Regions from separate parts of the Marinobacter nanhaiticus D15-8W genome, predicted to be linked through region 3. Evidence: riboswitches for the same ligand, from Rfam matches in the RefSeq annotation. Region 3 holds a riboswitch; each other region holds the start of a gene.

Region 1 (9,820 bases), 840 kb from region 3:
GTGATTGCAATACCGAAGGGATTCGCCGGTTCTCTGGTCGACTATGGGCGCAACGGGTGGCTGATGCCCTGGGGATGCCCCTGACCAACTGTGGCCACACCATGAGTACAACGCGCGAGCTGCGCCACTACGCTTCGGACTACCCACCCGACCAGTACCGCGTAGCGATGATACAGTACGGGCTTGTCGATTCCTGGTTGACCTTCCGTGGCGCGCCCTACGTACTCTACTATCCGGATTCGCCCAGACGGCGTATTGCCCGCAAATTCGTCAAAAAACTGAAAAAGTGGGTGCGGCGTTTCCAGTTGCAGGAGCGCTTAGGCGCGGTAGAGCAGGTGCCCCTGGATGAATACCTCCGGTCCATAAAAGCTGTCGTCAAATCCGCCCCTTCGACCCTGTTCGTGCTGGTCGGCACCGCGCCCAATCTGAACGAAACGCGCAATCCACGCATCCGCCGGTATAACGCGGCGCTGAAGGAACTTGCCGGGCGCTGCGATAACACTCTCTACGTGAATGCCTTCGAGGATCTCTGGGCCCGGCGCGACGAAACCCTGATGCCAGACGGTACCCACTTGACAGACGCGGGCCACACCGTCGTGGCGGAGAAGGTGATTAGCGTGCTTCGTCCGAGTCTGGCGTTGCTGCAGCGAGATGCTCATAGAACGCCACTGTCCGTCTGACCATGGCGTCACAGGTCAGGGATTCCGCTGCCCGGGCAAAGGTTGGTGCCAGCGTCTCCCGTAGCGCAGGCAGGTCCGCGAGCGCTGAACTGAGGCAGGCTGCAAGATCGTCCGTTGAGAGTGATGCGGCGATGCAGCCCTCGGGCAGCCAGGTGCTGACACCGCTGACTGGCGTGGAGATGATAGGGCACTCGCTGAGCAGGGCTTCGACAAGGATGTAGGGAAAGCCCTCACGGTCGGAGCTGATTATGCAGAGATCTGCCTGCTTCAGCCACGCCCTCACGTTGGTTTCATAACCGGGTAGTGTGGCACGATCCTCAAGGCCCAATTGCTTGACCTGCTTCTCAAGCTTCCCACGGGCACTCCCCTCGCCAAGGATAACCAACTGTCCGTGCCCCACTTCCTGGCTCCAGGCCCGTAGTAGGCGGTCAAAACCTTTCACCGGTTCCAATCGTCCTGCGGCCACGACCAGGGGGCGTTCTGTCGGCGGCTCGAACGCGGTGGTCGCGCTGAGGGGGAGTGTTGAGATGCCGTTGAAAATGACCGTCTTGTTCGGATGCTCCAGACTCTCGGCGATATCGTCACTCACGGCGATGACGCCATCCAGCCTGGCAAAGGCCCGGTGGGAGGACTTGGTCCCGTGCAGCGTGCCGACATACATCGACTCTGTGGTGCCACGGCGCCGTTTCACATTGCTAAGCAGTTGCGCGGCCTTGTTGCCCTGCGCGTGACAGATATCGGGTTGGATTCGCCGCAACAAGCGCCGCAGGCGGAGGCCTAGCCAGGGGTGGCGTCGGCTGTACTGGACCGGGGCCGGGTGGAAATGACTGACATCCATAAACGGTTCCCGATAGTCCGCATCCGCCAGGACATGAACCTCATGGCCGCTCTCGCTTAGCCCCCGGGCCAACTCCAGGGTGTGCTTTTCCATGCCGCCCCAGGTGGAGCCCGGTGTTGCCAACAGCAGGGCAATACGGAGCGGGCGAGTCATGACAGAGCCTTTCCATGTCGGGCAAGCACCTGGCGATAGACGGCCAGCGTGGCCTCGGTTTGTGCCTCGAGACGGAATCGCTCTGGGATCTCTAAGGCGGGCTCGCGCATGGTCAGTACGTCACTGGCTTTTGCGACAAAAGCATCGATATCGTCCGGTGGAACCAGGCCTTGGGGAAAGCATGCCCCGAGGGTTTCAGCTGCACCGCCGCGCTCAAAGGCGACGACCGGTGTGCCTGAAGCCAATGCCTCGGTCAGGGTGCGGCCAAAAGGTTCAGGCTTGGTCGACAGGTGGCAAACCAGATCTGCAAACAGGTAAAGCTCGTGCATATCACTGCGCTGCCCGAGAAAGGTTACATATCGATCAAGTTTAAGTGCTGTTCGCCGACTTTCCAGTTCCTGCATGAAGTATTGCTTGCCACCCTCAAGTCCCCCCACGATAACGCCATGCAGGTTGTCGTCCTGCCGGACCAGGCGGGCCATGACATCGAGGAAGGTTAGTTGGCCTTTCCAGCGCGATAGCCGGCCGGGCATCAACAGGATTTTTCGATCTCGCAGCTGTGGATGCTCCTGAAGCAGTTGCCGACGCCAATCCGGATCCAGCGGCATGTCGCGGAACGTCCGGGTATTCACGCCGCGCTGGATCACCGTGATGCGCTCATCCTCGACCTTATAGGCGTCGATGATGTAGTTGCGGACGCATTCGGACACCGCGATCAGGTGCTCGGCTTTGGCCATCACCGCGCTGTACGGATTTACGGAATACATACCGTGGAAGGTGCTGATCAGCACCGGCCGGTCGTCGACGGGTAGACCTTTCCATGCCAGGTAGACGATCCAGGCCGGCATGCGGGAACGAATATGTACCACGTCCGGACGTAGTTCCCGCAGCAACCGGCGGACCGGAAGGATCTGGCCCAGTGAGGCCAGGGATTTGCGGTGGATCGGCCGGCTGACGTGGTGGCTCCCCTCGGATTCAAGTTGTTCGGCCATGGGGCCGCCGGCGGAAAGTACGTAGGATTCATGGCCGCGCCTGACCAGTTCGGCGGCCAGCTCGACGGTGCCCCGCTCAACGCCACCGCTATGCAGCGCGGGTAAGACCTGGAGCACCTTCACTGGGCGCTTCTCCAGCGCTCTAGAAGCCAACGGGCGGCGCGATCGGCTTCCCACAGCGCCTTCGGTCTGGGCGAATTGTCCCCCATGATCGCCTCTGCGGCTTCAATATGGCCGACGCGTCCATTTCGCCTTAGCGTTTCAACGCCCCGCGCTACCCGACTGTACGGCTTTGCGGCCAGATCGAAGAGCGCGGTGGGGATGCCCGCGGTAAGCGATTCGTAGACCATCGAGACGCTGTCCGGTGTGATCCAGGCTGCCCGGCAACCCGCCAGGGTGTGGGCGAGCCAGTTGGCGTGGGTTTCCCGGTGGTCACGGAAGAGCAGGTTCGGGCCGGCGCGGCGCGAAAGGGCATCGATCATCTCGACCGGCGTTCTCCGGCTTGATGAGACCGTCCAGCGCCACTGCGGGTAGCGTTGGCACAGATGGTCGACCTGTTGCAGAACCGCGTCCCCATTCCAATTGAAATGTTTCGATGGCCCGCCGACGAGGATCAAAGCGTGGTGTTTATTGGTCAGGTGCGCCATCGGGGTTTGGGTGTTGAGAACGCCTTGGGTGACGAGCGTGTCTCGATCTTCCTCGACACCATCATGGGCGGGAATGATGCGGCTTTTGACCCAACCCTTCGGAAAGGACGGCCGCATGAGTATTGCGGTATGGGCACTCCGTTTGCGACGTAGGGACGCCAGCAGGCGGTGCGTCTGGCTACCGGCGCCAATGATGAGGTCGGGTTTGATGTAGGGCTCCGGGGTTTCGAGAGTGGGCGGGAGGCCCAGAAGAAATCGCCAGAGGGACACTTTGGTCGTGGTGCAGTCGATCCAGAAAATCTGGGCGTTGGCCCTGGCGTTCAGCCGGTTACCGAGCCCCTTGAGCTGGACCTGGTGACCGCGTCGGTCATCATGGAGTAGCCAGACAACGGGCGCCAGTTCTGGCGTCATGTGGTTTTCCTGCGATACAGGTCTGGATCATCTTTTGAGGGGCGAGTCTTGAATCGCCGGTGCATCCACAGATATTGATCGGGGCAACGACGAATCTCGTTCTCGATGACTTGGTTCACCCGGGTAGCGTCCGCCAGGTCGTCGCCTGACGGGAAGTGCGTCAGCGGGGCATGGAAATAGATGTCATAACCGATCTCCCCTTCACGGCGAAAATGACTGAACGGGACCACGGCGCAGCCACTGCGTTCGGCAATACGGGCCGTAGCGGTAATGCTGGCGGCGGGTACGTTAAAGAAAGGCGCGAAGACGATGCCCTTGCGGCCGTAATCCTGATCCGTCGCGTACCAGACGATACGATTTTGCTTGAGGCGCCGGAACAGACCACGCAGGTCCTTGCTGTTTAGGGCGACGCCGTATCGTTGTTCTCGGGAACGGGTCATCACGGCGTTCATCAGCGCGTTGTTGTGGTCGCGCTGCATAACGTCGGCTTCGATAAACATGGTGACCAGGCTGCCGCCGAGATCGAGCGTACTGTAGTGGCCGCCAAGCAACAGGATGCCTTTCCCCTCCGCCAGGCCAGCATCCACATGCTCCAGGCCATGTACCCGGGTCAGGTGACGCAAGGACTCGGGATTGCGAAACCAGGCCAGTCCGATCTCCATGATGCCGATGCCATTGGAGTGGAAGGATTTGCGTACCAGTGCTTCTCGTTCTGCAGGGCTCAACTCCGGGAAGCATAGTTCGATGTTCACACGGGTGATGTGCTTGCGGCTCCCAAGGGTGCGATAGGCCAGTTCGCCGAGGATGACACCGGTGCGCCACTGGACACGCATCGGCAGCTTGGCGAGTAGCCATATAAACCCGATGACGAGCCACGTGCCCCACCATCGTGGATGCAGGTAATGGGAAAGCTGGGTGTCGCGCACGCGGGTGCGTTTCTTTGACTTCGACTGACTCACGATATGCTCAGGCTGATGATTTTGCACAAGTCTATCAGCAAATGGCGCGTTGATAAGGGCGATTGTCCAGTCTTGCTGACGAGACCATTCTGCGGGCGGTATACCCATCGCGCGTGGGCTAAGTCTCCGTGAACCATTGCGACACATTGGGACGTAACTCGCCTTGTGATGCGCTAGAATGCGCGCAGTTTTTCGTACTGGAGCACCGATGGTTCACTATCTCTACTCGTTTGTCTTTCGGCTGATCCTGCCCTTTTTGCTGATTCGCTTGTGGTGGATCGGTCGTCGCTCTCCGGAGTTGCTGGCCCACTGGCAGGACCGGCTCGGGCTGATTCCGGACACAGGCAAGCCAGTGATCTGGGTACACGCGGTGTCCGTCGGGGAGACTATCGCCGCGGCCCCCCTGGTCAAGGCATTGTTGGCCCGCCGCCCGCACGCTAATATCCTGATGACCGCGATGACGGCCACAGGGCGTGCCCGGGCAAAAGCGCTTTTCGGAGACGCGGTGACCTATGCCTATTCCCCCTACGACTCGCCTGGGTCGGTCAGGCGTTTTCTGAAACGGGCCCATCCCCAGGCGCTGGTCGTTATGGAAACCGAACTCTGGCCCAACATGATTAGCCGGACAGCTGCCGCGGGTGTGCCGATCTTCCTGATCAATGCGCGGCTCTCCGAACGTTCGGCCAGGGGCTACCAGCGGGTCAGCGGACTGGTTCGGTCACTCCTGGGCAAGCTCAACTGGATTGCTGCCCAGGCAGACAGCGACGCACGGCGATTCGTTGCCATCGGCGCTGCTGAGGATCAGGTCTCGGTGACCGGCAGTATCAAGTTCGATGTGGATGTGACCGATGCACTGCGGGCCGATGCCAGGGCGCTACGTTCGCAACTGGGGCGTGAACGCCGGGTCTGGATCGCCGCCAGTACGCACGAGGGCGAAGATCAGCAAATTCTCGATGCTCACAGCGACATCCTGCAAAAACATCCAGACGCTCTGCTCATCCTGGTTCCCCGTCATCCGGAACGCTTTGACGACGTTGCTGCATTGGTACGTCAGCAAGGACTCAGTATGCTGCGTCGATCCGCAGACAAGGCCAGCGATGCCAGCCAGGTATACCTTGGCGACACCATGGGCGAGCTTATGATGCTCTATGGCGTGGCCGATCTGGCCTTCGTCGGTGGTTCGCTCATCGAGCGCGGTGGTCATAATCCGCTAGAGCCCGCTGCTTGGGCGATGCCGGTGGCCACCGGGCCGCACGTGTTCAATTTTGCGGATATCTACGAGCGGCTCGATCGTGGAGGCGGGGTGGTAAAAGCCCTCGATGCGTCGACCCTTGCCGCCGCGGTTAACCAGTGTTTCGACGACCCGGAGCGAGCCGGAACGCTAGGCAGGAACGCACTGGCAGTCGTGGATGCCAATCGGGGTGCGCTTGAGCGCGTAGTGGACGGCATCCTGCAGAAGCTGGACTAGTAGAGCTTCTGCAGGATGAGGCGTTGCTTGGAAGAATGATTGGGTTGATCAGGGAGCCGACTGCAGAGGGTTCTCAGTGGTTTCGTCGGTAGCAATAGCCTCGATGCCGGGAGCCGATGAGCTCAACCAACGGTTGAGGTCGACCAGATCCTGTGGGCTTAGGGTTCCGGCAACCAGCTTCAGGTTAAGGGTATTCACCACATAGTCGTAGCGGGCGTTCGCGTAGTCTCTGAGGGAAATGTAGTAGTTACGTTCGGCGTCCAGCACTTCCACGATATTCCGGGTGCCTACCTGATAGCCCGCGCGGGTTGCGTCCAGGGCACTGCGCCGTGAGACGATCGATTGCCGTTGGGCGGTAACAGTTTCGATGTTCGTATTGACCGTCCGATAGAAGCTGCGGGCATTGACGCTGACGTCGCGGCGCACCGTATTGAGGTTCTGGTCTGCCACTTCCACCTGGGCCCGCTGCTGGCGAATCTCGGCCTGGGTGCCATGACCTTCGTAAAGTGGAACGTTCAGTCTCAGCGCCACCACGCCCTCGGTGGTCGTGCCATCCCGGTTGGTTTGCAAGGGTGAGGTCTGGCCCACACCGTCCAGCCGGGTATTGCCATAGCTGGCGCTCAGGTCGAGCGTGGGCAAATGTCCTGATTTGGCCGCATCCAGGAGAGATCGGCTGGCGTCCAGGTCATACGCTGCGCCCTGAATGCGCCAATTCTGCTGTAACGCAATATTTTCCCAGGCGCTGGGGTCCATTGGCTGTGGGCGTGTCAGCGGGAAGTCCTGCTCCAGGTTCTGCAAATCGTCGACGTTCTCACCAATCAGGCGACTCAGTTGCTCCCGGGCAATGTCGAGGTCATTCTCCGCGGCAATACGTTCACTCTTGGTCGAGTCGTAACTGGCTCGCGCTTCGTAGACTTCGGTGATCGCTATCAGGCCAACTTCATAACGCTCCCGGGCCTGATCGTATTGACGCTCGAAGGCGGCTTCGGCGGCGCGAACGGTGGTCAGGTTGTCTTCCGCGCGCAGGACATCGAAGTACGCCGTAGCCACATCCAGAATCAGTTGCTGTTGGGCCAGGCTATAGTCGGCCCGTGCGCTCTGGCTCTGGAACTGGCTGGCGTCGAAGTTGAACCAGATTTCCGGCCGGAATAGCGGTTGGGCAAGTTCCAGACCATAGCTGTAGGTCTTGTAGGAGTCTTCACGACCCGGGCCGTCGGCGTCCGTATGTCTGGCGTCGCCAAACGCGCTGAGTTGCGGCAGGAGCTGACTGCGGACCACGTTGATATTGGCCTGCTGGGATTCGTAGGAGGCCCGGGCGGCGGCAATGCCAGAATCATAGGCCAGCGCCTTTTCGTAAGCCCCGATCAGGTCGATGGCCAGGGCGGGTTGGGCGACCAGAAGTCCGACCAGTCCGGAAAGCACAGATTTCTTCATGGATTCTCCTGCCTGCGATGATGACACCTCGTCCGGAGGTGCTGGGGAGCCGGGACATTATGGACAATAATCCATCTGATCTCTACACTTGCAAAAGTCACCGATGTAACAGGCTCGAAGCCGCGCTGTCAGGCGGTTGGAGGGAGGTCCTGGCCGTCATCGTGTGGCAACGAATAACGCGTCTTGACGGGGTGCTGGCGAAGGCCGGCTGAGATTGCAGAAGCAAAACCCGCGAACCTGATCCGGTTAGTACCGGCGTAGGGATTTGAGACAAGCTTTTCTTGACCGGCAGTGGCGCAATTCCCACCAGCCGTTCGGCTCCTGGCCGTAACCTCGTCAAACGCGCCCCGTCCACCCTGGACACCATTTCCGTCGATCTCCTGCCCATATTTGCATGGCATCAGGGAGGGGGATCGAACGATAAGAGGGACGCTTTATGACGACCGAACCGATTTCTTTTCTCAAGGACGCAGCCGAAGTCGATCAGGCCGCGGTCCAGCCACTCCCCAGTTCCCGCAAGATCTACGTAACCGGCAGCCGGCCGGACCTGCGTGTGCCCATGCGTGAGATCCGCCTGAGTGACAGCAACACGGAGCAGGGGCCACAGCCCAACGCGCCGCTTGTGGTTTACGACACCTCCGGTCCCTACACCGATCCCGCCGCGAGCATCGACCTACGTAAAGGACTCTCGCCGGTTCGTGATGCGTGGATTCATGAGCGTGAGGACACCGAAACCCTTGCAGGTTATACCTCCGAGTTCACCCGGCGGCGCCTGCGCGACCCGGCACTGGATATCCTGCGCTTCGAGGATCACCGCAAGCCACTGCGGGCCAAGCCGGGCCGGAACGTCAGCCAGATGCATTATGCCAGGCAGGGCATTGTCACGCCGGAAATGGAGTTCGTCGCGATCCGGGAGAACCTCAAACTGCAGGAGGCCCGGGAACTGGGGTGGCTGGACGGTCAGCATCCAGGTCAATCCCATGGCGCGTCGATTCCCCTGGAAATCACGCCTGAGTTTGTGCGGGATGAAGTGGCACGAGGCCGCGCAATCATTCCCGCCAACATCAATCATCCGGAACTGGAGCCCATGATTATCGGCCGTAACTTCCTGGTGAAGATCAACGGAAATATCGGTAACTCGGCTGTCAGTTCGTCCATCGAGGAAGAAGTCGAGAAGCTCACCTGGGGGATCCGTTGGGGCTCGGATACGGTCATGGACCTCTCCACTGGCAAGAATATCCACGAGACCCGGGAGTGGATTATCCGCAATTCTCCCGTCCCGATTGGTACGGTGCCGATTTACCAGGCGCTGGAAAAAGTGAACGGCGTGGCTGAGGACCTGACCTGGGATATCTTCCGGGATACGCTGATCGAACAGGCGGAGCAGGGCGTCGATTACTTCACTATCCATGCCGGCGTGCGCCTGCACCACGTGCCGCTGACTGCCAATCGGGTGACCGGTATCGTTTCCCGGGGCGGATCCATCATGGCCAAGTGGTGCCTTGCCCACCACACCGAGAGCTTTCTCTACACGCATTTCGAAGACATCTGCGAGATCATGAAAGCCTATGATGTCTCGTTCAGTCTGGGGGATGGCCTGCGTCCAGGGTGTGTCGCGGACGCGAACGATGCGGCGCAATTTGGCGAACTCGAAACGCTCGGTGAACTTACGCAAATTGCGTGGGAGCACGACGTTCAGGTGATGATCGAGGGGCCGGGACATGTGCCCATGCACCTGGTCAAGGAGAACATGGATAAGCAACTGGAGTGCTGCGAAGAAGCGCCCTTCTATACGCTCGGCCCGTTGGTCACCGATATAGCCCCCGGTTACGATCACATCACGTCGGGGATTGGTGCTGCGATGATCGGCTGGTACGGCTGCGCCATGCTCTGTTACGTCACGCCCAAGGAACATTTGGGGCTGCCGAACAAGGACGACGTCAAGACCGGCATCATTACCTACAAGATTGCCGCCCATGCAGCCGATCTCGCTAAAGGGCACCCCGGCGCCCAACTGCGGGACGACGCGCTTTCTCGGGCCCGTTTCGAATTCCGATGGGAGGATCAGTTCAACCTCGGTCTCGATCCGGACACCGCGAGGGCCTATCACGACCAAACGCTGCCCAAGGATTCCGCCAAGGTGGCGCATTTCTGTTCCATGTGCGGCCCCAAGTTCTGTTCCATGCAGATCACGCAAGAGGTGAGGGAGTATGCCCGGGAACATGGCATGGAAACCCA
Region 2 (9,820 bases), 2.1 Mb from region 3:
GGGTATTCGGTCTTCGTGCCGGCGTCGCCTGAGTTGGAGAAATACCGGCCCCAGATCACGCAGCAGATCGAGAAACTGATCAAGACCTTCGATATCGATTTCGGTTTCGTGCATCCGGAATACTTTGTCACCGCCGATGGCGAAATGTACTTTGGTGAAGTGGCATACAGACCGCCAGGCTTTAAGGTCTTCGAACTTCTGGAGCGGGTCTACGGGTTCAATGCTTATCAGGCGATGGTCCTGGCTTTTGATCCCAAGACAACGGAAGAGGAGATCACCAGCTTCTTCCCCAAGGAAGTGGTCGACGCCAAGTGTTACGCAGGCTGCTTTGGGGTCTATCCGCGTCGGCGTGTTGTCAGTCGGTTGGAGATTCCGGAAGAGACGGAAGACCACGAGTACTACGAGTCGAACGACCTGGCGCCACCATTGCAGGATACCGTCACCAAGCGGACGGCTTTCGGCACACACTGGGGGCTGCTGTACTTCAAGGGTGACGACCCGCATCGCTTGCGGGATCTGCTAAAACATCAGGAAGAGCTCGACTTTTACGTGTAGTCTGGCAGCTATCGACGATAGCGAGGATTCCGGGTGGATAATACAGAGATCGTGGGAGCAGCTCCGGGAAAGCTGGAGGGGTTGCTTACCAAGCTGGATGATGCCACAGGGCAGTTGGAACAGGCCAAGGGCTTTGCCAAGCCAGGTAAGGTTTCGCTGGTATTCGACCTTGCCCGGCGCATCATGCTTCAACCTGGCGGCTGTGCAGCCATCGAGGCACGCGCTCGCCGGTTGGAGGAGGCCGGTGTGTTCGAAGGCTCGGACTGGGCTCACCCGCAGATCCTGATCCCTTCATTGACCACCTATTCCCTCAAGAGCAGTCTGGCCGACACGGTGGTGCTGGAGGCGCTTAGCGAGTTGAGGTTACTCGCAGTCGCGATGGGCGATTATCCCCATTCACTGATTTCCGCCGAGCAGGCCCACCATTACCTGACCCAGGTCCTGGCCATGAATCTGGGGCTGCTGTTCGGTATGGGGGGTGAGGCCGAGCGCGAGCAGCAGGGCCGGTTGTCGCAGCTCACCCAGGCGCTGGTCAGGCACGTGGCTGATCGCATCGGCTACGAGCATGTCATCGATCAGTTGATTGCTGAGATCTGGCGTATCCTCAACCAGCGCCCCATCCAGACGGCGTCGGTGAAGCGGATGATCACTCAGATCGCCATCTGCACCAGCGATCCTGAGATCGACCTCGGTGGTAGCGGTCAGGGCGCGTCCCGGCTGATCAGCAGCCTGTTCGGGCCGACCCAGGCCTGTCAGGAGGATCCCGGTCTGGACATCTACCGGCAGCGTCTGTCGACCATGGATACCCGTAGCCTGCAGAACGAGAGCCTGGGCTGTGCGCGGGCCATGCACGACACGGGATTGGTATCCGCCTATCACACGGAGCTGATCCGTTTCCTGAGGGAAAATGAAAACTCCTTGCTCATCGAGGCCCTGGGCCTTTCAAGCACGGGGCGGGACTGCTATCTGTGCTATCGGGATCTGGTCCACGCCCTTATCGATGCCATGGTGCAGCCGGAAACCGCGCAGTCCGTCTATGGACTGACGCTGATGCTCGAGCGCGGCTTGCTTTACCAGCCGGCGGTGGCTCCCGCCCTATGGCGCCAGGTGTCGCTACCCTTGTCCCGCAACACCCGCGAGCGTCTGCAACTGGTATTCGGATCAGCGGTCTCGTCCCGTTCGTTGCTGCTGGAGGGTGTGGTCTGCATGCTGGGCCACCCACTGGGTGTTGGGCAGGGCAACAATCCGACCTGCCAATCTGCACGGGCCATGTCCATGTGGGCCTATAGTGATCCGGACTATCTGCTGCAACTGGTGGTCTGGGCGGCGCGGGATGATGAGATCATCATGCATTTCGAAGGCAAGGCCGTATCCTCGCTGGAAAGCCAGGGCGGCGTTGCCAAGGAACTGCACCTCGATCTGGATGCGGTCTCGCTGATCCTGGTGCCCCATCTGGATCGGATTTACGGCGAGATGGGACGCTTGTGTCACAGTCGGGAAGGGGATCCGCACCGTTGGATCAACCCGGAGTTCCACGGCTGGTGGTGTGGTCGCGGTTTCAGTATCAATGTGGATGTGGAAACCGGTCGTCTGCACGACCTGGAAAACTTCCTGCGTCACTTCTACGCCAGCTACCATCCCCTGTATAACGGCAACCAACCGGTGATCCATCCGCAGCCCGCAGGTATTGCGGTGACCGACAGCGCCGCGCGCTTCATCGGATGGCACGCCATCACTATTCTCCGCGTTGCGCTGGACCCGCAGGAAGTGATGCGGGTTTACTTCTTCAATCCCAACAACGACAGCGGCCAAAACTGGGGCGACGACATCGTGGTGAGTACGTCCGGCCACGATGAGCTGAATGGCGAATCGTCCCTGCCGTTCGAAGCCTTCGCCTCGCGCCTGTATATCTTCCACTTCGATCCGCTCGAACATGGGGTATTGGCGGATGTTAAGCCGGACGAGTTGCAGCGGGTGACGGACCGCATCTATCGCAGTTGGGGGGCGGATCGGCTGCCGGCGGCGGACCTTCAGGCCGATCCGGGCGAGTGACCCGCGCGGGTGAGCAGGATAGGGCCTTCAGAGGTTCAGGCTGTCAATTCAAGGGTACGATCCGCCAGGATCCGGACGTCGCCTGGGTCATGACTGACCAGCAACATCGTGGCTCCGCTCGCCTTCTGGTCGAGTAAAAGGTCCTGCAGCCCCTTACGGGTTTCGGTATCCAATCCGGTGAAGGGTTCGTCCAGCAGCAGCAGCGGCGTGCGTCGCAGCAGCGCGCGAGCAACGGCCACCCGTTGCCGTTGCCCCCGGAAAGTTCGGTGGGGTAACGCTTCTCCATACCTTCCAGGCCGACCTCATGCAGGATATGCGGGATCTTCTTCCTGCTTGACTTCGATAGCTTCATACCCGGGTGCAGGCCGAGTGCCAGGTTGTCATGCACGGTGAGGTGATCGAACAGGTTGTGTTCCTGGAATACCGAGGTCATTGGACGCTCCCAAGGCGGACGCTGCAACAGATCCTCGCCCTGCCACTGCACGCGTCCAGACTCCGGCGTCAGAAAGCCGGCCAGGAGGCTGAGCAGCGTGCTCTTGCCACAGCCGCTGGGACCTGTGACGCCCAGGCACTCGCCACGTCCGAGACGGAAGCTGAAATCGAATCCCCGCCGGGCGTTAATCGAATGAGAGGCATCCGGATAGCGAAAACGTAGCTGGCTGACATCAAGCATGGGCTTGCTTCCTCACGGGGACCGGCGTCTCTTGGCGGTAACGGGAACGGCCATCGCCAAGCCGGTGCAGGACAAAGAAAATCCCGAACAGCAGGACAAGCATTACCAGGGCAGTTCCTGCAGCATCATCGAGCTGGTAGGCCGACAGTTGCTGGTATAGCAGTAAGGGAAGGGTGGGCGAACTGGGACTGCCGAACAGCGCAATGACGCTGAAATCCCCGAGTGAAAGTCCGGCCGCATAGGCAAAGCCCAGTAGCAAAGGACGCTTGAGTAACGGCAGCAAGAGTAGTCGGAAACGGTACCAGCCGCGCACATTGAACTGGTCGGCCAGGCGAAGTGAGCGCGGGTCGAATGCTTTGAACGGGCCCCGCAATACCTGGATCACGAAGGGCAGGGCCATCAGCGCGTTGATCAGCGTCACCAGTGCGAGACCCTGACTGACGTTGCCCAATTGGGGGCGCAGGAGGACGAACAGTCCAGTTCCGAGCACCAGTGCCGGAACCACCAGCGTCAGGTGACCGCTAGCCTCGATGAACCCCGACTGCCACTTCCGCCCAGACCGGGTATCGCTCTGGCTGGCGCCGAGGATAGCGAGACCAAAACCGATACTCAGACTCGCGGCGGTCACGGCGACTATCAGGCTTCGCCCGAGGCTTGTCCAGAGACGCGTATGGGTGAGTTCGCCATAGAGGCCGGGAAAGCCACGGACGGCAACCGCTACCAGCGGAAGCAGAAGAAAGACGGTAAACACCAGCAGTAGAAGCCGATCCCGCCTGTGAGCCGGCATTGCATCACGACGGGGCCATTGATCGGAGCTGACAGTACCGCCTGGCATGAGGCTACCGGCAGAGGCCTGGCGGGACGCCAGCGCCCAAAGCGAACCGCAGATCAGCAGTTGGACAACCGCAAGTACGGCCGCCTGACTGAAGTCGAATTCGTAGCGCAGGGCTTGGTAGATAGCGACTTCGACAGTCGTGGATTTTGGTCCACCGCCCAGGGTCATGACGATGGCGAAGCTGGTAAAGCACAAGGTGAAGACGAACGCCGCCAGGCCCGGCAGGAGTCGGCGCAGCGCGGGCCACTCCAGGGCTCTCCAGATAGCACTGCTGCCAAGGCCCAACTGGGCGGCAAGGCGCCACTGGTTGGCGGGGATACGCTCCATGCTTTGCAGCATGATGCGGGCGGCGAGCGGCGCATTGAAGAACACATGCGCAAGCAGGATGCCCTGGAGGCCATAGAGATTCCAGCTAGCCGGCAACCCCAGCGTTTCGAGCAACGCATTGAACCAGCCGGAGCGACCGTAGACGGCGACCAGTCCGAATACCGCGACGATGGTGGGCAGAACCAGACTCAGCTCTGTCAGTCGTAGTAGCAGGCCGCGGCCACGAAATCGCGACTGTCGGTGCAGCGCGCGTGCCACCGGGATGGCAAGTGTCAGACTCAGGGCCGTGGATACTGCCGCCTGATAAATGCTGAACCAGATCACCTGGCGCAAATAGGCGCTCTGCCACAACGCAGGTACGGCTTGCCATTGCCACTCCGTCAGCAACCCGCCAAAGCCTGCGGCTACGATGATCATCAATACGAGCGCGATGATACGTCCGGGCCAACGACGCCAGGCTGGATGCGCCAGGGGAGGAGCGATCAGCGCGTAGTCGCGTTGAGCCACTCGTCAATCCACTGTTTGCGATGGTCAGCCACGGTTTCGGGCTGGAAATAGAGTGTTTCCGGCGGATCGATCAGACGATCAAATACGTCCGGCACCTGTTGGCCAAGGTCGATGGCCGGGTACATGACATTCTTCAGTGGGATTTCCTGCTGGAAGGCCGGCGTGAGCATGAATTCGAGGAACTGCCGTGCCAATGCCGGCTGCTGGCTGGTGCGGACGAGGGCCGCGACTTCTACCTGCAGATAGTGACCTTCCTCGAAGGCGACGGCCTGGTAGCGATCGGTATTGTCCACCGCCATGTGGTAGGCCGGCGATGTACTGTAGGACAGCACCATCGGCGCTTCGCCATTCATGAACAATGAGAAATAGGCGTCGCTCCAGCCCTTGCTCACGGTCAGGATGTTGTCCTGCAGGGCCTGCCATTTCTCCGGTGCCTGGTCGCCATAGACATGGCGCATCCACAGCAGGAATCCCAGACCCGGCGTGCTCGTGCGGGGATCCTGCAGGATGATCTTGAGGTCGTCCGGAGCGTCGATCAGTGCCTCCAGACTAGAGGGAGGATTAGTCAGTTGCTCGGTATCGTAGACGAAAGCGAAGTAACCCCAGTCGTAGGGCACGAAGATATCGTCCTGCCAATTGATCGGTAACTCAAGCGCTGACGTATCAATCCCGTGGGGAGCCAGGAGGCCGGTCTTGCGGGCCTCCGCCATGATGTTGGCGTCCAGGCCCAGAACCAGGTCAGCCCGGGTCGATTCGCCTTCAAGTCTGAGCCGGTGGAGTATCGCGACGCTGCTGTCCAGGGCGATGAACTCGAGCGTACAGTCGCACCGCGCCTCGAAGGATGTCTTGATGGCTGGCCCTGGGCCCCATTCGGAGACAAAGGAAGGGTACGTGTAAATGGTCAATGTTGGTGCGGCTACGGCATGGCGCCCTGCCGCTATGAATAAGAACGAAAGGAGTAGGAGCGATAGGGATCTTGCCGCCGTCGTTGGTAACAGCGTCTTAACCAGAATGTTTACCAAAGTTGTCACCTAAAGCTGGATGAGTATCCGGAAACCGGCCAGGGACAACGGGGCGGGGCCAGGGAGGCCTTGAGATACTCAATCCCTGCGCCGGCATGATCCGGATCAGGTTCCGCGGGTCTGATCTCAGCCTGCGGACAAACGCAGACACCCCGTTGAGAGTCCTTTCAGTTTATCAGAATCATGCCTTTGACTGCAGTTACTTGCGACGGATGGTTGATTCTTGCGGGGGCTTTCCTTAGTCTGCGCCCTCCTTTAGAGCTGTAAGTAAAATGCCTAGGCCCTGTGACGGCACTATCCTGGTGCGTGAGAGCCTTCGTGTTGTGACGTTTCAAAGAAAATATCTCAACATTGACAGGCGTAAGTGAGGTTTTATCAGAGCCTCTGAGCATCATGGGTCATCGTGCTGTTCGCTTGGAACACAAGAAGAATCAGCACGTCAATTCATACAAGCGCTTTGATATTTCGAGCTCAAATAAATAAACTTAACTGGTTGTAATCTCGGCCCGCCCCCGGGCCCTCAATTCGTTCGAGGAGACTTGATGTGAGCGAAAGTCTAAAAGACGAGTACTCCACCGACTACCAAGCGGGGCAGGATAACATCACGCCCCTGGGGCTCGACCTGCATAAGTCGGTATTCTTCATCACTGCCGCCCTGATTATCTTTTTCGTCGTGGGCACGCTGATTTTCCCGGAAGTATCCAATTCGTTGCTTAGTGGCGCGAAGAACGGCGCCATTGCCCATTTCGACTGGCTCTTCCTGATCAGTGGCAACATTTTTGTGATCTTCTGTCTCGCCTTGATTTTCATGCCGGTGGGCAAGATCAGGATTGGCGGTAAGGATGCTGTGCCGGAGTTCTCCACGCTCTCCTGGTTCGCCATGCTGTTTGCAGCGGGTATGGGTATCGGGTTGATGTTCTGGGGCGTCGCTGAGCCAGTGGCCTATTACACTGATTGGTACGGCACTCCGTTGGGCGTGGAGCCGAATACCCCAGAGGGTGCCAATCTTGCGCTGGGCGCCACCATGTATCACTGGGGGCTCCACCCCTGGGCGATCTATGCCATCGTCGCACTTTCCCTGTCATTCTTTGCGTTCAACAAGGGTATGCCATTGACGCTTCGTTCCGCCTTCTTCCCGATTTTTGGTGACCGGGTCTGGGGCTGGATCGGGGACGTCATTGACATTCTTGCCGTGTTGGCGACGATTTTTGGCCTGGCAACATCATTGGGCCTGGGCGCCCAGCAGGCCGCTGCCGGCCTTAATTACCTGTTTGGTATCGATGGCGGCACAGCTACGCAGATTGCCATCATCGTTGGCGTGACCTGTGTGGCGTTGGTCTCGGTTGTCCGAGGTCTCGAGGGTGGCGTGCGAGTCCTGAGTAACATCAACATGTTTCTTGCGGCGGCGCTGCTGCTGTTCGTCATTTTTGCCGGCCATACTGTCGGCGTGTTTCAGGCGATGTGGACTACTGCGTCGTCCTATGTAGCGAACATTATTCCGCTAAGTAATCCCTTCGGCCGGGAGGATGAGACCTGGTTCCATGGCTGGACCGTGTTCTATTGGGCTTGGTGGATTTCCTGGTCTCCGTTCGTAGGGATGTTTATCGCACGTGTATCCAAGGGGCGTACCGTTCGAGAGTTCATTACGGCCGTGCTGATTGTTCCGACGGTGATCACCGTGGTCTGGATGAGTGCTTTCGGTGGCTCCGCGCTGGAGCAAATTCAGGGTGGCGTTGGTGCGCTGGCGAGCGATGGTCTCACTGACGTATCCCTCGCAATGTTCCAGATGTTTGAATATATTCCGCTGACTGCCGTTATTTCATTCATCGGTATTGTCCTGGTACTGGTCTTCTTCGTAACCTCGTCCGATTCCGGTTCATTGGTGATCGATAGCATCACCGCCGGCGGCAAGCTTGATGCTCCGACCCAGCAGCGGGTGTTCTGGGCCGTTATGGAAGGTGCTATCGCCGCCGCACTGATCTTCGGTGGCGGGGCCGATGCCTTGAAGGCCCTCCAGGCAGGCGCGGTTAGTGTTGGCCTGCCGTTCACCTTCGTCCTGCTGGTCATGTGCTACGGCCTGTTCAAAGGGCTCAACAATGAGCGGGCACTGATCAATGCCGGCATGAAGTAAGTCGGCTAGCCCAATAAAAAACCCGCCTCCTGGGAGGCGGGTTTTTTTGTGGCTGCTGTTTGTGTTTCAGGCAGGTACGCGCGAGCTCGACGTTTTCTTGGGGGGCGTATACAGCGCGCCGGTATGGCTGAAAACGGACATGGCGTATTCCACCCGGGCTTCGGGCGTCAGGTGGGTGCGTTTGAGGCCCTCGATATACTTCAGCCTTGGCAGCAGGCCCTTGCCATTTGCCATCTGGATGGCTAGCCCCGGGCGGGCGTTCAGCTCAAGCAGGGTGGGGCCGCTGTTCTGGTCGAGCACCAGGTCTGCACCCATATAGCCCAGGCCGGTGGCTTCATAACAGCGGGATGCCATTACCAGCATGGTGTGCCACTCCTGGATGTGGATGTGCTCCAGTGCCAGGCCGGTATCCGGGTGATGGCTTACCGGTCTGTTGAACTGTACGGCGTTCAGACTTTGGCCGGAGGCAATATCGATGCCCACCCCGATAGCGCCCTGGTGCAGGTTGGCCTTACCGTCGGAAGCGCGGGTCGCAAGACGAAGCATGGCCATGACGGGATAGCCGCGGAACACGACAATACGGATATCCGGAACGCCCTGAAACGAGAAGTCGGTCAGCGTGCTGCTGCACTGGATCAGGTCCTCGACAATGGCCACATCCGGCGCGCCGCCGAGGGAGTACAGCCCTGCCAGGATGTTCGACAGGTGCCTTTCCAGGCTGGCCAGGGACACCGTAGCGCCGGACGCCTTGACGAAGCGATCGTCATCCCGCCCCGTAATGACCATAATGCCCTTGCCCCCCGAGCCCTTGGCGGGTTTGATAGCGAAGCCGGCCAAATCTTCGACTCGCTCCCGGAAATGGGAGATTTCGTGCTGCTGACTGACGACCTGCCGCAGCTTGGGGGTCGATACATCGTATTCTGCCGCGATGAGCTTGGTTTTCAGTTTGTTGTCTACGAGCGGATAGGCGCTGCGCTCGTTGTAACGCGCGATGTAGCTCACGTTGCGGCGATTCATGTTCAGCATGCCGCGCCGGTTGAGCGCTGCGGGCGAAATCCACCGGATCATTCGTACACCTTCATCGGATAGAACCGGCGCAGCTCGCTGAGTTTATAGCCGGTGTATTGACCCAGCAGCAGGATGATGGCGAGGATCACCAGGTGCAGTTCCGGGAAGTTGAAGGTGAGATGCCGGGCCAGGGGCGCATCCATCAGCAGGTACGCCAGCGTCGCGACCAGCAGACTGCCGGCACCCTGAACCACCACTTCGTGGGGGCCTTCCTCTTCCCACAGGATCGACATGCGCTCAATGGTCCAGGCAAGGATGACCATCGGGAAGAAGGTCACTGTCATGCCGGTGTTGAAGCCCATCTGGTAGCCGACGATGCTGATCGCCGTACTCATGAATATGACCAGTATGATCAGCGTCGATATTCGCGAAACCAACAACAGGTTAAGGCTGGACAGGTAGCCCCGCAGCAGCAGGCCGATGGTTACGACGCTGATAAAAGTGACCAGGCCGGGCAAGAGGGAGGTCTGGAGGAACGCGACGGCGATCAGCACCGGCATGAAGGTGCCCGAGGTGCGGATACCGATGACGATCCGCATGAAGGCCACCACCATCGCCCCCAATGGTAGCAAGAGAAGCATGCGGAACATGCTCTGCTCCTCGATCGGCAACTGGTAGAGGCTGAGGAAACCCAGGCCGCTGTCGATAGC
Region 3 (9,820 bases):
ACGGTGATACTCGAGGACGTGTCGCTGGCGGATGCGCCGGCGGAAGTGGTGGCCCAGACCAGCTTTCGTTCCAGGAACGGACCTCCCTGGTCCTACATGCTCAACTATGATCCCCGGCTGATCATGGACGGCCGCCGCTATAACCTGCGGGCCAAGGTCACCAGCAATGATCGCCTCATGTTCATCAGTACCGAGGCGAACCCGGTGGTTCCCGGTGAAGTGGACGGCGCAGTGGATATCGTCGTCAACCGCGCTGGTGGCAGCGTGGCTGCGGTCGATCGCCCAGATGATGCCTCCGACTCGCTGATCAACACCTTCTGGGAGCTCAAAGGGCTTTTCGGTGATCCCATCAGCGAGGAATCCGACAAGCGCAAGCTGAATATCGTGCTGGTCAAGGAAGACAATCGGGTTGCTGGTTTCTCCGGTTGCAACCAGTTTTCCGGAAGTTTCACGCGGGACGGGAGTAAGCTTCAGATCGGCCAGTTGGTGTCCACACAGATGGCCTGTTTCGAGGGGTTGGAGCGGGAGCAGCAGTTCCACGAAGCGCTGCGGGAAACCGTGCGCTATACCATCGAAGGTCCGGTACTGAAGTTCTACAACGGCGATGACGAAGTGGTACTGGAATTCCTCTCCGGCGAATATTCATGATGCGGATGTCGTATTGAGTGGTCGCGGCCATGAGTGAACACATCCTCAATATCACCAACGGCGATTGTGCGGTAACCGCCATGACAGCCGCTGGGTTGCCGGGTGACTTCCTGCCGTGGCGGGATATCCTGCACGAAGGGCCGGTGCCGTCCGGGCTTGACCTGGCGGCCCTGTCCGACGTGCGCGCCCGCTATATCGCGGACCGCAATTGGGCGCCGCTGGACACCTTGCTCACCGATTTCCAGGCCAGGGATTCCGGGTTGGAGGATTTCCGCAGTTACGACAGGGTGCGGCTTTGGTTCGAGCATGACCTGTACGATCAACTGCAGCTGCTGCAAGTGCTCGACTGGTTTGCCGACCGGGATCCGGGCGACACCCGGCTGACCATGCTATGTACCGACGAATACCTGGGCCCGGCGTCGCCCGAGGCCCTGCAGCAGCGGTTGAACGCGGAAACGCCCGTGACCGCTGACCATCTTGAGCTGGCCCGCCGCGCCTGGGCAGCCTTTCGCGAAGCGACGCCCGAGGCCTGGGCCTTGTTGTTACAGGACGACCTCACCCCGTTGCCATTCCTCGACGGCGCTGTCCGTCGCCTGCTGGAGGAATACCCCCACCCCCGCACCGGCCTGTCGCGCACGGCCTACCAGGCCTTGTCTTTGGTGGCCCAGGGTGAAGAGCGCTTCAACGTCCTGTTCAACGAATACCAGAACACTGAGGAGCGCCGTTTCATGGGCGACCTGGGTTTCTATGGATTGCTGCACACCCTGTCCGAAGGCGAACAGGCGCTACTGGCCATCGAACGGGAAACGCCGGCTCACCTGATTGACTCTGAGCAACGCTACACGGTCACCCGTCATGGCCGCGACGTTATCGCTGGCCGCGCTTCAGCAGGCGACCAGTTGGCGAGGGATCGCTGGATCGGCGGCGTGCGGCTCCAGCCAGCCCACTACTGGACGTGGGATGCCGGCGCGGAAATCCTGGCCGAGGTCCGAGGCTAAACTTGCCATTCCCACCTTAGCGATTGAATGAGCGAACAACTACCGAATGTGCAACAGGCTCCCCCTATGCGAACCAACCTAATCCTTATCGGCATGCCGGGCTCCGGCAAGAGCACCGTCGGTGTACTGCTGGCCAAGCAGGCGGCGATGAATTTCGTGGATACGGACCTACTGATCCAGTCGGCGGAGGGGCGCACCCTGCAGGACATCGTCGACCATGATGGCTACGATGCCCTCCGCCATATCGAGGAGCGGGTGCTGTGCCAGGTCGATGAGCACGGCAGTGTGATCTCCACCGGCGGCAGTGCCGTCTACAGCGAAAAGGCCATGGCCCATCTCAAACAGCAAGGCATCGTTGTCTTTCTCAATGTCTCATTGGCAACGGTGAAGAAGCGAATTGGCGACTACAGCCTGCGGGGCATCTCCAAGCGGCCGGACCAGACGCTGGAGGAACTGTTCGAGGAGCGTTACGCACTCTACAACCGGTACGCCGATATGGTGATCGACTGCGACGCGCTGACCCAGGACCAGGCCTGCCAGTCAGTCATGGATCAGTTGCCAGAGACCGTTCGCTCACCGGAACATCACTGATATGTCCCGACTACGGTTTGGGGTGGTCGTGCTACTCCTGGCCCTGTCCGGGTGCCAAACCCTGGGGTCCAGCGAGGAACGGCGCATCGGCGAAATGGTTCAATCCATCGAAGCCGCCATCGCCGCGCCGGGGGATCCCGAATCCTTGGCAACGGTGGCCCGCTACGGAACCGATACCCGCTACTACGTCATGATTCGCGGATGGCTGGTGCAGGAACTACGGGGTGTGGAAAGTCAGCTTGAGGCCAGCCGGGATTCGCAACTGAAGGCAGAATTCCAGCAAAAGGCGGATTTTCTCCGCTCGGCAATCCGCCGCATCGATCTCGAATAATTTGCCGATGCCATGCGTGGTCCACCTCTACGTGCGTGGTCCACCTCTAATGGGATGCCAGGCGTTTACGTTCTAATACGGTCTTTGTCTTGCGCGCGATATCGGTGCGGGATTGTCGCTGCTCACCCAGGGATCGATGAGTCGGGCGAGCAGCGGTTAGAGCCTAGTCAGGAATGCGCACCTGGTCGTCCTCGAACAGGATGCGATCACCTTCGGCGGGTGTGGCCTGGATCGGCGGCACGTTGGTGGCGGTCAGCGTCGGCGCGCCCGTACCACGGGGTGTCGTGCGGACCACCTGGCTGGGCGGCAGTGCGACACCGTCCTTCAGGTGGGCGTACACCAGGTCCAGCGCCTGGAAGTAGTAGCGGTGCAGCGGCACATAGAGCGCGTCGAAACCCGGAAAGGCATTGAACGCATCCAGGTGGTGGGCGTTGAGCACTTCGTAATAGCGCAGTCCGCTGTCGCCGCCTTCCACAGTCTGGTTCAGGCCGAAATAGGGCCGCGAGGTATGGTTGATCGGCAGGACCGCATCGGAACGGCCGGTGACGAAAATCGTTGGCTTACCCCGCAGGTTACCGCTGGCGCGGATGTCTACAATGCCTGCAGCAATGGCCCCCGATTGTTCGGCCAACAGGCTGGACAGCAGACCCCCGCTGATCGGGTCGCGGCCTTCGGCCAGGCCCTGCAGGCACAGCAGTGCGTCCAGACCGTAGTCTTGAATACCGCTGCTGGGTGAGGTGCTGAGTTTCAGGTCGGTCGGTACGCCGGTAGCGCCGTCGTACACCTGGTTCACGCCGCCGGTGGGCGGTATGCCGTTACTGGTGGCGAACAGCAGTTCCTCGGACACCTGTGCCAGGGGGACGACCGCACCAGTTGTGGCATCCGTGGCGGCCAGGCTCAGTCCGCACACCCGGTCCTCGACGCCGAACTGACCGTAAGCGTTGGCGTAGGTCATGGAGATGCTCTGGGCCACGGCCGCACCGAAATGGCTCGGCGCCACCAGGTTCTGTTCCGGCTGGATGCCGAATTCCTCTTCCAGTATGCGCTGGGCGTCCGCGGCCTGGGCGTCCACATCGGCGCCGATGACCAGGCCCTTGTTGAACAGGGACGTACAGATATTCTCGTCTACGTCGAAATCATTGAGGGCATCGTTGAAGGGAGCAGAATCCCTGGTGCCCGGCGCCAGGTTGGCGCAGCCCTGGTAGACCGCAATAGCAGTGGTGTAGTCCAGCAGACTGCGGCTGTGCTCGGTGATGACCGGGCCGTCGCCCTGGCGGATGGTGAAGCTCGTGTTGACGGTTGGATTGACGTTGGGTTCGGAGACGGCGACGCCATCGATCAGGCCGTCCTCATCCTGTTCTGCGGCCCGCACGGACGCCCCGCCGCCGTTGGATACGGATGAGGCAATGACCAGCGTGTTTTCAGGCGTTACGGTGACCAGGCGATCGCCGTCATCGGTCTCCTCGCCGAAGCGCTCGTTGAGGATGTAGAAGCCGAACTCGATGGACGCGAGCACATATTGCCCCCAGTCTGCCTCGGGATTGGTTTTGGAATGGGCATGCTTGAAGGCGAACCGGTCCGGCCAATTGCTGTTGAAGGTGGCCCGTTCGCTGGCTTCGAGATCGCTCTCGAACTGGACATCGACATTTTCGTTGGTGGTGAGCTGCCCGCGCATGTCCTGCGCCGCGCCGGTTTCCATATTGAACGATCCGGTGCCGGAGCCCTTATCGGTGTAGACTACCGCACAGCCCTTCTTCAGGCCCCATTCGCCGGCGGTGCCAATGGCGCCGTAGATGCCGCGGGAACCGGAGGACGGCGCGGTCACCATGCAGGAAGCGGCAGGGTCATAGCTGTCCGGAATCTGCACCATGACGGTCACCGGCACCTCGGCCTCGTCGAGGCGGATATAGGCCAGGTACTCATCGCCGGGGATCATGCCCTCGGCGTCATCCGCATCCACCTGCGGGCCGAACAAGTTGCCGTAACCACCGCCGGCACTGGTATCCACCAGGGCCCGGTAGTTGTTGTAGATCGCCAGGGTGCGAAGCTCCTCGGCGGTGGGGTTGATCGGATCGGCGGGCGTGGGCGCGGTAGCGCTGGCCAGGCCGCTGGCCCCGAGACCGGCGGTCAGCAGGTCGTTGCTGGCGCCGTCATAGCGGGTGTGCTGGATATTGCCGCTGACGACATCCGGTCGGACGTTGATGACGCCGTCCGGGCCGTCGTCGTCATCGTCGCCACAGGCGGTCAGGCCCAGGCAAAGCGAGCCGACCAGGGCGCAGATCAGCAGTTTCTGGTAGCTGGGGGTCATGGTGGTTTTCCTCGGTGTTGTTATTGTTCGGCCGCCCTGCAGCCGGCCTCGAAGCTGGCTGCAGGGGCGTCCTTTCCTTTCGCGGTTGCCGGTTTACGGACACTGCCCCGCTTCGAAGACACCGGAGCTGGATTCCCGAACCCAGGTATAACTGCCGGAAATCTGGCCCAGGGCACCGTCACCGCCCACGGTGTAGTAGCCCATCTGGTAGTAGGCCCGGCCGGCGGACTGGTGCTGCAGGTTGGTGCCGTACCAGTCTTCGCAGGTCTGGCCGTCGCCACCGCCCTCGCCGGCACGGCAGGCTTGGGGTTCGGCGGCATACCAGGTGCCGGGTTCGCCCTGGTACAGCGTGACGGAGGACCAGGTGTCGAATGAGGCGCCGATATCCTGCTGGTCGGTCAACGAGAAGGCGCGCAGGCTGGAGGTCCCGCCGGCGACCGCGCGGCCTGCCGTGATGTGGGCGCTGGGAGAGGCGGATGCGGTATCGCAGGTGACATCCGGTGCGCTCGGATCGATCACGGTGACCGTGCGGGTCCGACTGACGGTGTTGCCGTCGGAATCCGTGGCCTCATACGTACAGGTATAGTCCCCCTCGGTGCTGGTATCCACGCTGGAACAATCGGCATCGACACTGAGGCTGCCGTCTTCCTGATCGGTGGCGCTGGCGCCGGGATCGCTAAAGCTTTCGCCCAGCTCGATTTCCATCGGGTTGTCCCCCTGGAGGGTCAACGTAGGTGAGCCGTTACTACCGCCGGAGCCATTGCGGCTGTGGCGGTTGAAGAAATCCCAGATGATGTCCGGGTAGCTGGGGCCGGCACGGACCGCCCAGGCGCCTTCGTTGCCGTCCTCGCCGCCGACCCAGTAATGGCCGTGGTTGGTATCGGTGCTATTGGCGGTGTTTTGCGGCCCGTCGAAGAAGACCGTTTCGACGATGGAGCGGCCGTTGCCGGTGCCGTAGCGGGTGTGCATGCAGTTGTAGTTGTTCTGGTAATAGGGGCTGCAGGCGGCCTGGCTCTGCTGGGCCTCGGCTGGGGTGTCGTGGCTGGCGTCGCCGAACACCTGCAGGTGTGCATCGCGGATATTGCGTCCGGCGGGCTGGATCACCGTGCAGTCGTTGTTGCTCTGCAAAACCATCATCGGGATGGGGTAGGTATCGTCCAGCTCCGCCTCCATGTCGCTCGCCACCTGGCTGACGCTGTGGAAGGTGGCATAACCTGGGCACTGGCCGGACAGGGAGACCGAAGCGGCATCCTCGCCGTAAGGCAGGCCCGAGGCGGAGGCGGTAGCAGCCCAGTATTCGTTGTGTGCGACGGCGGCGACGACGGCCATGGCGCCGCCGGAGGACAGGCCGGTGATGTATCGTCGGTTGGGATCGACGCTGTACTGCGCTTCCACGGTCTGGCCGATGCGTACCAAATCCTGGGGTTCACCGGAGCTTTCGTGCTGGTGCTGGTCGAACCAGAAGCCCCAGCAGTTCTGGTTGCGCAGGCCGTCGTAGCTGGTGATAAATGGCGTCACCAGGATAAAGCCGTACTGGTCGGCGGCGGCCTGCAGGCCCCATTCGTTCAAGGCATTGGCCTGGGTCTGGCTGCACCCGTGCAGGGCCATCACCATCGGTGCGGGGGTGGTGAGGTTATCGGGAATATAGACTTGGTATTGGCGGTCCCGGGAGGCGGCATAGCTGCCGGCCGGGAGGGTGTTGGAGGTCACGGTGCCGGCCTGGACCGACGTCACCGCGGTGACCATCGCAATGGCGACCGTCGCGGCGACCGCGAGCAAACCTCGGATCGTCATGGCATTTCTCCTTCCTGTCTTGTTTTTGTTAGGAATGGGCCTGGGCTTGAGCCCCGGCGAGAAGGCTTATGCGTATGCTGTGCCAAGAATAAAAATCGATTTAATACAGAAGGTTAAGATGGCTCTCGATTTTCTGGTTAAAAAGTATCCGGAAATCCGGACAACGTTAAGTGGTTGATATGGGCCGGGATGGCTTGGTAGGCGTGGGGTTTGGCGGGTTGGCGTTGTGTCCGGTTGTTCAGACAGTGTTCGGGTTTCCGGACAGTTTTGGTTTTGGGCGGATTATTTGAAGATTGGGGGTAGGGTGGTGGGAGGTGGATGCGCGCCCTCGCTTACGTTGTCCTGGATGGCCGTCCGTGGCCAACCATGACAACCGGGACGTCCCTGTCCCTCCTTCAGCGAGGGCGCCCATCCACCTCCTTCGAGTCTCGAGGAATTCGCCATTAGGTTTGGCGCGGGCGTAGGAGGCTGACGCCGACACTCACAGCGGCTGAAGCAACCAAGGCACCGACAAACGGCGCCAGCGTCGGCACGCCTCCCGGGAAACTCGCCACCTGCATCCCCATCACGAAACTGCCGGTTTCGATCCAGCCGGGCAAAACGGCGCCAAACAAACCCGCGACAGCGCCCCAGACGGCGGCTTCGGTGGTCATGCGTGACCAGAGGCCCATTAGTACGGGTATGACAGCTGTGGCACAGAGCAGGTCGGCGATGAGGAACAGGCGCAGAACCGAATAACCCTGCAAGGCAATAAGCACGACAGGGACCATCAAACCCACCGTGATCCAGCGCGCGGCGCTCAGCGAGAGCCCGCTCTTTTCCGTCACCGCGAGGGACGCAAGACCGTTCTGCAGGGTGTCGACGGAGGACGCGACCAGTGTTAATGCCAGGATGAGGGCGACCAGGGCGAGCCAATCCGGGGCCTGGCTGAGCAGCGCGAAGAAGGGAATGGGCGGTGAGCCGAGGTCGACGCCGCTCATGGCGGCGGTAACGCCCAGGCCTCCAACCAGGGCCACGACGGCAATGGTGATGACACCGCCAAGGATGGCCCCCTGGCCTAATGCCGCGCCATCCCGCGCGGCCCAGACCCGTTGCCAATAACCCTGGTGGAACAGGTTGGCGGCCGTCACTGCCAACACCAGCGTCAGCGCCACACCTAACGCGCTACCGATGGGCGCTGAAGGCATCGGTGTACGATCCACCGGGCTGGGCAACCCCGGCAGCGCGACAAAGCCCACGACCAGGATCAGCCCGACCAGCAATAGCGCCTGCCAGCGGTCGGTCACCAGGCTGGCCCGGAGTCCACCCCAGGCGGTATAGATCAAGGTGGCCCCGGCAACGCCCAGGATGGCGACGTTGCCGTTGAGATCCGTCAGCAGTCCGGTGATGGCGCCCACGGCGGTCAGTTCTGCGGTCAGGAAGCAGAGCATGTAGAGTACGGAGATCAGCGCCACCCAGCGGCGCATACCGGTGCCGTAGCAGGTCTGGGCGAACTCGCCGATGCTGCGGCCGTGTGGCAGGTGGCGTCGAATGGCAGGGCCGCAGAAGGCAAATACGATAAAGGGCAGTGCGGCGCCAAGGGCATAACCGGCCAGACCGATGGGGCCGACCAGTGCCCCCACTTCAGGCGGGGCAAAGAGAATCCAGCCACCCATGCCCGAGGCCAGGAACGATAGCCCCAATGCTCGGGCCCCTTGGGAGTTGCGGGCGGTAACATAGTCATCGAGGCCGCCATCGGCGACCCGGGCGCGCAGGCCCAGCCAGGTAAACGTAATCAGTGCGACCGCAACGGCCGCTACGGTAAAGATCATGTCGCGCTTCCTCCGCCGGTATCAACCGGATCAGGTTCCAGGGTTTCCTCAGACGCGTCGTTAAACGACGGCGCTCGATGCCTTCTCAGTCCGCTAGACGGACTCCCCCGGCGACTCAGTTTGTGAATAGTTCAGGACGGTCCATACTGACACAGATCCGGTTTTGTCGCGATTGATGTTCATTCGCGCGTGATCGGCTTCGTGACTGGTCTCGTAACGGAAGCGGATAGCACTTGGAGAACAGATCAAGGACATTCAGGCAGCAGGGAGAAAGTCCCATGGTTTCATTAAGTCAACGTATGGTTTGGGCAGCGTTGCTTTTACTGGCCAGCGCTGTGGCCGTCGCCGCCAATCACGTGAAGGTGACGCCCTTGGGCGGTCAGGATGGCGAGTTCTGCGCCCTTGATCGCGCCATGGTCTTTGAAGATCCCAACGGCACGCGCATCCTCTACGATGCGGGCCGCACAGTGGCGGGCGGGGACGATCCCCGGTTGGGCAGCATCGATGTCGTGCTTGTCAGTCACGTCCACGGCGACCACATCGGCGATCGCCATATTCCCAAACTGAATGCCGGCAGTTGTGGCAAGCCCGACGCCTCCGTGGATGCGACGCCACTGTCCAACAGCGTGAAAATCGCCATGGCCAAGAACGCCAAGATCGTCACCGGTAGCGAGATGCCCCAGTTCTTTGCCGGCAAGCTGCGGTCCGCCGGGGGTAATCCCGAGAATTCAGTTCTGGTGCGCTTCGGTGCCATGGTGGATGTTGGCGGTGTCGGCATCACGACGGTGCCTGCCGTACACAGCAATGGCCTTGCGCCCTCGTTTATTGGCGGCGAGTTGGCAGAGCGCATGAAGACGGCGGGTATCGCGGGCTACGTTGGGCCCCCCACAGGTTACGTTCTCAAGTTCAGCAATGGTCTTGTGGTGTACCTTTCCGGTGATACCGGTGTTACGGCTGAGCAGGAATCCGTCGTGCGTGACTACTATGGCGCCCGAATGGTTGTGATGAACATTGGCGATACCTATACCACTGGCCCCAAGGAAGCGGCGCATGTGATCAATGAGATGATCCAGCCGGCCAGCGTCATACCGTCACACGCGAACGAGCCGGCCACGGAAAATGGCAAAGTCCGCGAGGGTACTCGCACGGCCACGTTTACAGAGGCCAGCAAAGTCCCGGTACATATCCCGTTGAGCGGCCGGACGCTTGCCTTTGATGGTACAGGCAGGTGTGTGGAGGGTTGTTAGAGGTTTGAGTTGGATTCGCGGTCGGCCGATCCTGCGGTTATGCTTGGTACCGTGTTTCCCCGGGGTAGGTCGGCCATTCCGATGATTGAGGA

What was found. Region 3 has a riboswitch for thiamine pyrophosphate ahead of RE428_RS00810 (sodium:solute symporter family transporter). Riboswitches for the same ligand answer to the same signal wherever they lie in the genome.
Region 1: it holds a riboswitch for thiamine pyrophosphate, as region 3 does, so the genes downstream of both, thiC (phosphomethylpyrimidine synthase ThiC) here and RE428_RS00810 (sodium:solute symporter family transporter) in region 3, are expected to answer to the same signal.
Region 2: it holds a riboswitch for thiamine pyrophosphate, as region 3 does, so the genes downstream of both, thiB (thiamine ABC transporter substrate binding subunit) here and RE428_RS00810 (sodium:solute symporter family transporter) in region 3, are expected to answer to the same signal.

Annotation. Positions count from the first base shown of each region.
Region 1 is NZ_AP028878.1:1,010,746-1,020,565, forward strand. Features, by position in the region: gene RE428_RS04635 (SGNH/GDSL hydrolase family protein) at 1-680, shown strand, start outside; gene RE428_RS04640 (glycosyltransferase) at 613-1,671, opposite strand; gene RE428_RS04645 (glycosyltransferase family 4 protein) at 1,668-2,786, opposite strand; gene RE428_RS04650 (ELM1/GtrOC1 family putative glycosyltransferase) at 2,783-3,721, opposite strand; gene lpxL (LpxL/LpxP family Kdo(2)-lipid IV(A) lauroyl/palmitoleoyl acyltransferase) at 3,718-4,680, opposite strand; gene waaA (lipid IV(A) 3-deoxy-D-manno-octulosonic acid transferase) at 4,889-6,148, shown strand; gene RE428_RS04665 (TolC family outer membrane protein) at 6,197-7,582, opposite strand; TPP riboswitch at 7,760-7,864, shown strand; gene thiC (phosphomethylpyrimidine synthase ThiC) at 8,019-9,820, shown strand, end outside.
Region 2 is NZ_AP028878.1:3,399,613-3,409,432, reverse strand. Features, by position in the region: gene RE428_RS15130 (ATP-grasp domain-containing protein) at 1-555, shown strand, start outside; gene RE428_RS15125 (hypothetical protein) at 589-2,607, shown strand; partial or broken gene RE428_RS15120 (ATP-binding cassette domain-containing protein) at 2,643-3,280, opposite strand; gene thiP (thiamine/thiamine pyrophosphate ABC transporter permease) at 3,273-4,949, opposite strand; gene thiB (thiamine ABC transporter substrate binding subunit) at 4,925-5,854, opposite strand; TPP riboswitch at 6,037-6,136, opposite strand; gene RE428_RS15105 (BCCT family transporter) at 6,516-8,102, shown strand; gene RE428_RS15100 (alpha-L-glutamate ligase-like protein) at 8,169-9,170, opposite strand; gene RE428_RS15095 (inactive transglutaminase family protein) at 9,167-9,820, opposite strand, start outside.
Region 3 is NZ_AP028878.1:166,457-176,276, forward strand. Features, by position in the region: gene RE428_RS00780 (YbaY family lipoprotein) at 1-648, shown strand, start outside; gene RE428_RS00785 (hypothetical protein) at 678-1,646, shown strand; gene RE428_RS00790 (shikimate kinase) at 1,713-2,237, shown strand; gene RE428_RS00795 (hypothetical protein) at 2,239-2,568, shown strand; gene RE428_RS00800 (3-hydroxybutyrate oligomer hydrolase family protein) at 2,732-4,876, opposite strand; gene RE428_RS00805 (extracellular catalytic domain type 1 short-chain-length polyhydroxyalkanoate depolymerase) at 4,970-6,670, opposite strand; gene RE428_RS00810 (sodium:solute symporter family transporter) at 7,114-8,481, opposite strand; TPP riboswitch at 8,471-8,600, opposite strand; gene RE428_RS00815 (MBL fold metallo-hydrolase) at 8,760-9,728, shown strand; gene RE428_RS00820 (potassium channel family protein) at 9,810-9,820, shown strand, end outside.